DNA from 2 places in the Kitasatospora sp. NPDC048365 genome. Region 2 is predicted to be linked to the other one. Evidence: riboswitches for the same ligand, from Rfam matches in the RefSeq annotation. Region 2 holds a riboswitch; the other holds the start of a gene.
The links. A riboswitch is a leader RNA that binds a small molecule or an ion and turns the genes downstream of it on or off. The one in region 2 is predicted to bind cobalamin.
Positions count from the first base shown of each region.

Region 1: it holds a riboswitch for cobalamin, as region 2 does, so the genes downstream of both, ACGFX4_RS12895 (prenyltransferase/squalene oxidase repeat-containing protein) here and ACGFX4_RS00800 (ribonucleoside-diphosphate reductase subunit alpha) in region 2, are expected to answer to the same signal.

Region 1 is NZ_JBICYJ010000010.1:119,686-124,627, forward strand. It holds gene ACGFX4_RS12885 (energy-coupling factor transporter transmembrane protein EcfT) at 1-792, opposite strand, end outside; gene ACGFX4_RS12890 (SCO2322 family protein) at 847-1,533, opposite strand; gene ACGFX4_RS12895 (prenyltransferase/squalene oxidase repeat-containing protein) at 1,530-2,903, opposite strand; cobalamin riboswitch at 2,974-3,097, opposite strand; gene ACGFX4_RS12900 (TetR family transcriptional regulator) at 3,179-3,772, opposite strand; gene ACGFX4_RS12905 (glycosyltransferase family 4 protein) at 3,997-4,942, shown strand, end outside.
Region 2 is NZ_JBICYJ010000001.1:171,105-176,046, forward strand. It holds gene ACGFX4_RS00795 (ribonucleotide-diphosphate reductase subunit beta) at 1-907, opposite strand, end outside; gene ACGFX4_RS00800 (ribonucleoside-diphosphate reductase subunit alpha) at 907-3,321, opposite strand; cobalamin riboswitch at 3,483-3,626, opposite strand; gene ACGFX4_RS00805 (GNAT family N-acetyltransferase) at 3,709-4,203, opposite strand; gene ACGFX4_RS00810 (helix-turn-helix domain-containing protein) at 4,473-4,942, shown strand, end outside.

The DNA.
Region 1 (4,942 bases), on a different contig from region 2:
CGTCCGTCCGCCGGCGCCGAGCAGGCCGTACGTGGCGCTGCACACGGCGAGCAGGCCGAGCAGGGTGAGTGCTCCGGCGGTGCGGACGATGCGGCGCGGGACGTCGGCGGTGCGGCCGAATCCGCGCGAGTCCATCGCCGCGGCGAGGCCGACCGAGCGTTCCAACGCGCCTTCCAGCACCGGGAGTCCGACGGCGAGGACAGCACGGACGCCGCGGTCCTCGCGGCCGCGCAGCCGGCGGGCGGCCCGCAGCCGGCGGATGTCGGCGACCAGGTTCGGCGCGAAAGTGGTCGCCACCACGGCGGCCACCCCGACCTCGTAGAGCGCCCCGGGCAGGCAGCGCAGCAGCCGGGCCGGGGAGGCGAGGGCGTTGGCGGCGCCCACGCACAGCAGCAGGACGGCCAGCTTCAGGCCCTCGTAGCAGGCGAACAGGACGCCCTCGACGGCCACCGGTCCGCCGAGCCGCACGCCCTGCGCCCAGGCGGGGAGCGGGAGATGGGGGAGGGTGACCAGCACGTGGGTGCCGCCCACCGGCGACCCGAGGACCACCGCGAACGCCAGCCGCAGCCCGAGCACCACCAGGCCGATCCGCAGGAACGCCCCGTAGGAGCGGGCCCACGGCGCGTCGCTGCGCCGGGCCGCGACCACGTACCCGGCGACCGCCGCGATCAGGAGCAGCAGCACCGGATTGGTGGTGCGGGACGCGCCGGCGGCCAGCCCGAGCGCCCACAGCCACCACGCACCGGGGTGCAGCAGGCGGGGGCCGAGGCGGCGGGCGGGGGGCGATGGCATGGTGGTGGGTCTCTTCCCTGGCTCTTCCCTGACTCTTCCCTGGATCTTCCCGGGTCAGCGGCGGCGGCGGGCCTGCCAGACGGCGCCGGCGGCGAGTGCCGCGACCAGCGCGCCGCCCGCCACCAGGCCGAGCGACGGGCCGTCGTCGGCGGGTGCGCCGCCGGCTGCCGGGGCCGCCGGTGCGGCGACGGTGTCGGCGCAGCCCGCGCGGGGGTATCCGGCGATGGCGCAGAGCACGCCCGCGGAGTCGTAGCGCAGCGGCGGGGCGACGGCGGCGAGCACGTCGGCGGAGGAGGCGGCGGCCGGGACGGCGGCGCACGCGGTGCGCGGCGCGGGCGGTTGCTCGCCGCCGGGGGCGTCGGCGGCGGTGCCGAAGTCCAGCACCACGGCGACCCGCTTGCGGCCCGCGGCGGGCGGGGTGTCGGCGCAGATCGCGGTGAACTCGCCGGTGGCGGTGGGCCGGGCGGCGTCCTGGCCACCGTCCGGGCTCACCGCGAAGCGCCAGCCGTCCACCGCGCCGTCGGCCGGGACGAACCCGGCCGGACCGACCTGCTGGTACGCCCACGCGGAGCCGGACCACTTCCAGAACGACCAGTACCGGTACCCGGCCGCCTGCGCGCCGGGCGCGACGGCGACCAGCGCGGCCACCAGCGCGACGAGCACCGCGAGAAGCAGGGCGACGAGCGGCGCGGCCGCCGGCGCCGGCCGGAGGGCCGGCGCCGGGGTGGTGCGGGCGGTCACTTGGCGCCGTTGCGGGTGGTGCGGCGGCGGTTGAGGCTGAGCAGCAGGCCGCCGCCGACGCCGACGAGGAGGCCGACGCCGATCATCCAGCCGGCCGAGAAGCCGCCGTTCTCGTCGGGCTCGGTGATGCCGGAGCCGGGGGCCTTGGTGGCGTCCGGCTCGTTGGCGGCCTTCGCGGCGGCGGCCGCCGGGACGGAGGCGGGCTTCGGGCCGGCGTCGATCAGCAGCTGCACCATGTTGGTGCCGCCGAAGTTGTACGGGTCGAGCTTGGTGGCGCGGGCGACCAGCAGCAGGGTCGCGGCGGCGGCCGGGTCGGTGCCGTTCTTGCCCTGCGCGGCCCAGGCGTAGCCGTTGCCGGCCAGCCAGTCGGCGGCGCTGGCGGCCTCCTTGGCGTGCCCGGCCTGGACCAGGCTGAGCACCGCCCACGAGGTGGCGTTGAAGTCCGGGCCGGGGGTGGCGCCGGGGGTGTCCAGGAGCAGGCGCTGGCCGCCCGCGGCGAGCTTCGCGGTGAGGTACGCGGCCGCGGCCGACGCCGAGTCGGCGCGGGCCACGGTGCCGGCGGCCGCACCGTCGGCGCAGGTCAGCGGCTTGGCCGGGGCGTCGGCGCGGTTGTCGGCGGTGACCGGGAGGCGGCCGCCGGCGGCGGCGAGCGCGGCCTGCGAGGAGGCGAGGACGTTGGCGGTCAGCGGGCTGCCGGCGACCGGCTGGTAGGCGAACGCGCCGCGCTGGTCGGCGGGGGAGGCGCAGCCGAGCTGGAAGCCGGCCAGGCCGTCGTACGCGCTGTGGCCGTCGCGGGCGACGCCCGCCGGGTCGGCGCCGGCGGCGAGCAGCGCGGAGACGGCGAGCGCGGTGGAGTCGGTGTCGCCGGGGCTGCCCGGGTTGTAGGACCAGGTGCCGTCGGTGTTCTGGTTGGCCTTGAACCACTGCACGGCCTTGGCGACCGGCTCGGTGTGGCCGCCGAGGGCGACGAGTGCCTGGACGGCGACGGCGGTGGCGTTGGAGTCCTCGGTCTTCGGGTCGCAGGCGGTGGCGGTGTCGGCCCGGAAGGACGGCCAGCCGCCGTCCGCGCACTGCTGACCGAGCAGCCAGCCGACGGCGGACTCGGCGGGCACGACCTCGTTCTGCTTCAGCGCAGTCAGGGCCAGCGACTGCCGCCACACGCCGTCGTAGCCGGGGTCGCCCTTGCCGTACAGCCCGGCCGGTACGGCGGCCGGCGCCGGCGTGGTGGCGGTGCTCGGGGCGGTGCTCGGGGAGGAGGCGGGGGCACTCGGCGTGGCGGAGGCGGACTCAGCCAGGGCGGGGGCGGCGGCGGTGCCGGCCAGCAGCAGCCCGGCCAGGACGGCGGAGCCCAGACGGGCAGGGGTGATCATGGAGAGGGTGCCTTTCGGTGAGCGGTGGCAGCGGCCCGGGAGCACCGGGCCACCCGTAGACCACGACGGAGACGGCCGCTCGCCCTCCGCCGGGCAGTCCGACTGCGCCGCCGGGTGGGCGGCTCACGGTTGCGGGTCAGCGCCGGATTCGCACCGGCTTCCCCCTGGCGGAGAGCGGATGAAGTTGTTGTCGCGCCAGGCACTCTAACCGCCCCGCCGTCCCCCGCCGGAAACTGGAACCTGTTCCTGTCCGTTCCCGCGGCCGCCCGGAGCGGTCAGCCGGCCGTGAGCAGCCGGGCCGCGGTGTGCAGGTCGGCGCGGACCTCCTGGAGCGAGGCGCGCCCGCACAGCCAGGCCAGCAGGGTGGCGTGCCAGGTGTGCCCGATCACCCGCAGCGCGGCCTGCTGGTCGGCGCTGGGCGGGCCGGGCAGCCGGGCGGCCTCCAGGACGATCGCCGAGGTCAGCCCGGACACCTCGTCCACCTCGCTGCTCAGCGAGCGGTCGGCGAAGGACAGGGCCCGCACCATCGCCTCCGCCAGCCTCGGCTCGCGCTGCAGCGCGTGGAAGGCGGCGGTGAGCGCCTCGGCGACCCGGGTGGCCGGGTCCTCGCCGGTCGGCGGGTGGCGGCGGACCTGTTCGTGCAGGTGGAGCAGTTGTTCGCGCATCACCGCGACCAGCAGGTGCACCTTGGACGGGAAGTACCGGTACAGCGTGCCGAGCGCCACCTCGGCGTCCTCGGCGACCTCGCGCATCTGGACCGCCTCGTACCCGCCGCGGGCCGCCAGCGCGGTCGAGGCGCGCAGGATCCGGCGCCGCCGCTCCGCCTGACGCGGAGTGAGCGGACCGTCGGCGACGGTGGTCGAGGTCAAGGCGGCCCCCTGGAACGGCAGTCCGGACGAAGCGGTCTGTGGAAGAGTTCCCGGCGTGGCGTGAATCACCTGCCCTGGCTCGGGACAGCAAGCTACGGCCCGGTAATCTTCGAGGACTCTCGTCGTTCACCCCGTGGACGACAGGAGGCCAGCACCACCCGTGAAACGTGATCTACTTTACCGGCCGTCGCCGGTCCCGGTGAGTAGGGATAAGGGGCCCCAGGATGACCGCGCAGCCGCCGCCGTCTCTCCGCATCGCCCTGCTCTCCTACCGCGGCGACCCGTTCTGCGGCGGCCAGGGCGTCTACGTCCGCCACCTCTCCCGGGAGCTCGCGAACCTCGGCCACCACGTGGACGTGATCGGCGCCCAGCCGTACCCGGTGCTGGACCCGGTCGAGGGCACCGGCTCGGTCCGCCTGGTCGAACTGCCGAGCCTGGACCTCTACCGCTCGGACGACCCGTTCCGCACCCCGGCCGCCGGCGAGTTCCGCGGCCCGGTGGACCTGCTGGAGTTCGCCACCATGCGCACCGGCGGCTTCCCCGAACCGCTGACCTTCTCGCTGCGCGCCCGCCGCTACCTGGCCCGGCACAAGGGCCGCTACGACGTCGTCCACGACAACCAGACCCTCGGCTACGGCCTGCTCGGCCTGGAGCGCCACGGCTTCCCGCTGGTCACCACCGTGCACCACCCGATCACCGTGGACCGCCGGCTGGAGATCGCGGCCGCCGGCACCCGGCTGGAGCGGCTCGGCAAGCGCCGCTGGTACGCCTTCACCCGGATGCAGAAGCGGGTCGCCGGCCGGCTCGACCACATCATCACCGTCTCCGCCAGCTCCAAGGCGGAGATCGCCGAGGACCTCGGCGCCGCGCCCGGCGCGATCTCGGTGGTGCCGATCGGCGCCGACACCCGCCTGTGGTCCCCCTCGGACGCGGTCGCGGTGGTCCCCGGACGGATCGTCACCACCTCCAGCGCCGACGTCCCGCTGAAGGGCCTGGTCCACCTGGTCGAGGCGCTCGCCAAGGTCCGCACCGAGCGGGACGCGCACCTGGTGGTGGTCGGCAAGCCGCAGCGCGGCGAGGGCCCGGTCGCCGACGCGGTGCGCCGCTTCGGCCTGGAGCCGCACATCGAGTTCCGCACCGGCCTGAGCGACACCGAACTGGTCGACCTGT
Region 2 (4,942 bases):
CGAAGGGGTTGCTCGAGCCGTAGCGGATCGGCAGGCCGAGGCGGGCCAGGCGCTGGTCGGCCACCGCCTGCAGGTACTCGCGCATCGACTCGGTGTTCATGCCGGGCAGGCCCTCGCCGCACAGGTCGCGGGCGAACTGGAGCTCGGCCTCGACGGCCTCCTCCAGCATCTCGGTGACCTGCTTGGCCATCTGGTCGTCGAAGAGGTCGGGCTCCTCCTCGCGGACGGTGTCCACCACCGAGAACGCGAAGTCCATGTGCATGGACTCGTCACGGAACACCCAGTTGGTGCCGGTGGCCAGGCCGTGCAGCAGGCCGCGGCTGCGGAACCAGTACACGTACGCGAAGGCGCCGTAGAAGAACAGGCCCTCGACGCAGGCCGCGAAGCAGATCAGGTTCAGGAGGAACGCGCGGCGGTCCTCCTTGGTCTGCAGCGAGTCGATGTGGTCGACCGCGTTCATGTACTTGAAGCAGAACTGCGCCTTCTGGTGGATGGAGGGGATGTTCTCCACCGCGGCGAAGGCCGCGTTGCGGTCCTCCGGGTCGGGCAGGTAGGTGTCGAGCAGCGTCAGGTAGAACTGGACGTGCACGGCCTCCTCGAACAGCTGGCGCGACAGGTACAGCCGCGCCTCCGGGGAGTTGATGTGCTTGTAGAGGCTCAGCACCACGTTGTTGGCGACGATCGAGTCACCGGTCGCGAAGAAGGCGACCAGCCGGCCGATCATGTGCCGCTCGCCCTCGCTGAGCTTGGCGAGGTCGGCGACGTCGGAGTGCAGGTCCACCTCCTCGACGGTCCAGGTGTTCTTGATCGCGTCCCGGTACCGGTCGTAGAACGACGGGTAGCGCATCGGACGGAGGGTCAGCTCGAAGCCCGGGTCGAGCAGCATCTTGCGGTTCTCGGTGCTCATTACTGGCAGGCCTCGCAGGACTCGGGGTTCTCCAGGGAGCAGGCGATGGCGTCCTGCTCCTCCTGGGAGAGGGTCGGGGTGTTCACGGGCTGCGGCGCGGCGGTGCGGGCGGCGCCGGAGGCAGCCTGGGCGATCCGGGTGGCCGGGCGCGAGCGCAGGTAGTAGGTGGTCTTCAGACCGACCTTCCACGCGTAGGCGTACATCGAGCTGAGCTTGCCGATGGTCGGCGCCGCCATGAAGAGGTTCAGCGACTGGCTCTGGTCGATGTACGGCATCCGGGCCGCGGCCAGGTCGATCAGCGCGCGCTGGGGCAGCTCCCACGCCGTGCGGTACAGCGAGCGGACCTCCTGCGGCAGCCAGTTCAGCTCCTGGACGGAGCCGTTGGCGTCGCGCAGCGCGTCCCGGGTCTGCTGGTCCCAGACGCCGAGCTCCTTGAGCTCGCGCACCAGGTACGGGTTGACCTGGAGGAACTCGCCGGACAGCGTCTCGCGCTTGAACAGGTTGGAGACCTGCGGCTCGATGCACTCGTAGACGCCGGCGATCGAGGCGATGGTCGCGGTCGGCGCGATCGCCAGCAGCAGCGAGTTGCGCAGGCCGGTGGTGGCGATCCGGGCGCGCAGCGCGTCCCAGCGACCGGCCCACTGCGGGGCGGCGGTCGGGAAGTGGTCGATGTGCAGCTCGCCGCGGGCGGCGCGGGTCTCGCCGTACGCCTCGTGGCGGCCGAACTGCTCGGCCAGGTCCGCGGAGCGCTCGTAGGCGGTGAGCATGATGCGCTCGGAGATCAGCGTGGAGAGGGTCTTCGCCTCGGCGGAGTCGAAGTCGATCCGCAGCTGGAAGAAGACGTCCTGCAGGCCCATCACGCCCAGGCCCACCGGGCGCCAGCGGGAGTTGGAGGTGCCGGCCTCGGTGGTCGGGTAGAAGTTGATGTCGATGACCCGGTCGAGGAAGGTCACCGCGGTGCGCACGGTGGCGTCCAGGCGGTCCCAGTCCATCGCGTTCACCAGGTCGGCGGCGGTGGCGCCGGCGGCGACGTGGGCACCGAGGTTGACCGAGCCGAGGTTGCAGACCGCGGTCTCGGAGTCGTCGGTGACCTCCAGGATCTCGGTGCACAGGTTGGAGGAGTGCACCGTGCGGCCCGGCAGCGCGGTCTGGTTGGCGGCCCGGTTGGAGGCGTCCTTGAAGGTCATCCAGCCGTTGCCGGTCTGCGCCAGGGTGCGCATCATCCGGGCGTACAGGGTCTGCGCCGGGATGGTGCGGACGGCCTTGCCGGCCTGCTCGGCCTTGCGGTACGCCTCGTCGAAGTCGGCGCCCCACAGGTCGACCAGCTCGGGGACGTCGGCGGGGGAGAACAGCGACCACTCCTGGTCGGCGTTGACCCGGCGCATGAACTCGTCCGGGATCCAGTGCGCCAGGTTGAGGTTGTGGGTCCGGCGGGCCTCCTCGCCGGTGTTGTCGCGCAGCTCCAGGAACTCCTCGATGTCCGCGTGCCAGGTCTCCAGGTAGACACAGGCCGCGCCCTTGCGGCGGCCGCCCTGGTTGACGGCGGCGACCGAGGCGTCCAGGGTGCGCAGGAACGGCACGATGCCGTTGGACTGGCCGTTGGTGCCGCGGATCAGCGAACCGCGCGAGCGGATCCGGGAGTAGGACAGGCCGATGCCGCCGGCGTGCTTGGACAGCCGGGCGATCTGCGCGTAGCGGTTGTAGATCGAGTCCAGGTTGTCCAGCGGCGAGTCCAGCAGGTAGCAGGAGGACATCTGCGGGTGCTTGGTGCCGGAGTTGAACAGCGTCGGGGAGCTGGTCAGGTACTCCAGGCGGCTCATCAGGGTGTAGAGCTCGGCCACCTCGGCGACCGACTGCTCGGTGTCGCCGACCGCCAGGCCCGCCGCCACGCGGAGCAGGAAGTGCTGCGGGGTCTCGACCACCTTGCGGGTGATCGGGTGGCGCAGCAGGTACCGGGACTGCACGGTGCGCAGGCCGAAGTACTCGAAGCGGTCGTCGCCCTGCAGGTCGACGAGCGCGTCGAAGACGTCCGCGTGCTTCGCGACGAAGGCCGCGGTGACGTCGCCGATCAGGCCCTCGGCGTGGCCGACGGCGATCGAGGCGGCGAAGGAGACGGCACCCTGGGAGACCGCCTCGTCCTGGATCTCCAGGGCGAGCAGGCGGGCCGCGAGCTTCGAGTACTGGGGGTCCTCGGCGATCATCGACGCGGCGGCCTCCACGGCCAGCCCGCGCAGCTCGGCGAAGTCCGAACCGGCGTGGCGGCCGCGCAGCGCGGCGGCGGCGACGTGGCCGGGGTCCACCTGGGGGAGGTCGGTGCTGCGGTCGGTGAGCAGCCGAAGCAGCGCCGCACCGGGGTCGGTGAAGGCGTCGGCGGATCCCTGGGCGGGCAGGGTGACTGAGGCAGCGACGGTCAAGGCGCACTCTCTCCTGTGGCGGCAGCGGACGGTACGAGCCCGGACGCGCGCACAGGCAGGGGAGGAGAGCGCGCCGAAACGCTTCAAGCGCGCGAAGATCCACCCCCGGCCCGCCCACGAGGCCCGGACGGCACAGCTGTGCACCGAGGCGTCTGCGGGGAAGCCGTGTGCACACCGTCGGCAGGTCCTCGGACTGTGCGGGCCGGGGTACGCCGAGCCCGCTCACCGTTGCGGGGCAGTCCCGGACTCGCACCGGGTTCCCCTGCGTTCGACAGCGAGAGTGAGCATACATGTAGTGGCGTGCGGAGCTGGAAGCCCCAGATGTAGTGGCGGCGTGTCGTGTCCGTGCGGTGTCCGTGCGGTCGCGCGGAGCCACCCTACGACCCGTCAGAAGGCCAACGCGTACACCAGGAGGTCGATTCCGGGGCGCGGCTCCCAGTCCCGGGAAGGGGTCCGGACGAAGCCCAGGCGCTCGTACAGGCGGTGCGCGGCGGTCATCGCGGGCCGGGTGGAGAACGCCATCCCGGCCAGCCCCAGCTCGCGGCTGCGGTCCATCGCCGCCCGCACCAGCGCCTCGCCGACCCCGCGCCCGCGGGCGGCCGCGCCGACCGCGAGCATCCGGATCTCGCCCTCCTCGGGCCGGGCGATGTCGGCCCACTCGGTGCCGCCGACCGCGAAGGTCACGCAGCCGAGCACTCTCCCGTCCGCGGCGTCGACCGCGACGAGGAGCTCGGCCTCCGCGCTGCGCCGGCCGGTGTCCCGGAGGAGCCGGACGTAGTCGCCGTCCGCAGGGGTGTGGCCGTCGCCGACGAACGCCTCGACGGTGACGTCACCTGCGGCGACGAGGTCCTCGGGGCGGGCGCGGCGGATGACGGTGTCCATCCGGACAGTCTGCCGGAAGGGCCGTGCAGCCGGTCGGGGAGGGCCGGGTCCACCGGGTAGCCGCCCGGGCGGTGCCAGTTGTCCCGCCCGTGCCGGCCGGTGCGCTCCAGGTCGCGGCCGACCAGGGCGCCGAGCAGTCCGAAGAAGCCGATGATGCCCATCAGGGCGAGCGCTGAGGTCATGCCTCCACTCTCCCGGCGCGCCGACCGCCTCGCGAGTGGCAGAAACGCACGCTTGCCGAAAGATCCTGCCAACGGCATCCTGGAGCCATGCTGAAGAACGTCGTCGCCGTGGTCCTGGAAGAGGTCCACCCCTTCGAGCTCGGGGTCGCCTGCGAGGTCTTCGGCCTCGACCGCGGCGAGGAGGGCCTGCCGGTCTACGACTTCGCCCTGGTCGGCGACCGGCCCGGCCCGATGCGCACCCACGCCGGCTTCACCGTCGACGTCCCGCACGGCCCCGAGCGGATCGCGCAGGCCGACCTGGTCGTCGCCACCGCCACCGGGGTCCGCGACAGCTACCCGGAGCCGCTGCTGGAGGCGCTGCGCGCGGCCCACGACCGCGGCGCGTACCTGCTCTCCATCTGCAGCGGCAGCTTCCTGCTCGGCGCCGCCGGGCTGCTCGACGGCCGGCGCTCCACCACCCACTGGAAGCACGCCGAGACCATGGCCCGGCGCTTCCCGCTCACCACCGTCGAGCCCGACGTGCTCTACGTCGACGACGACCCGGTGATCACCTCCGC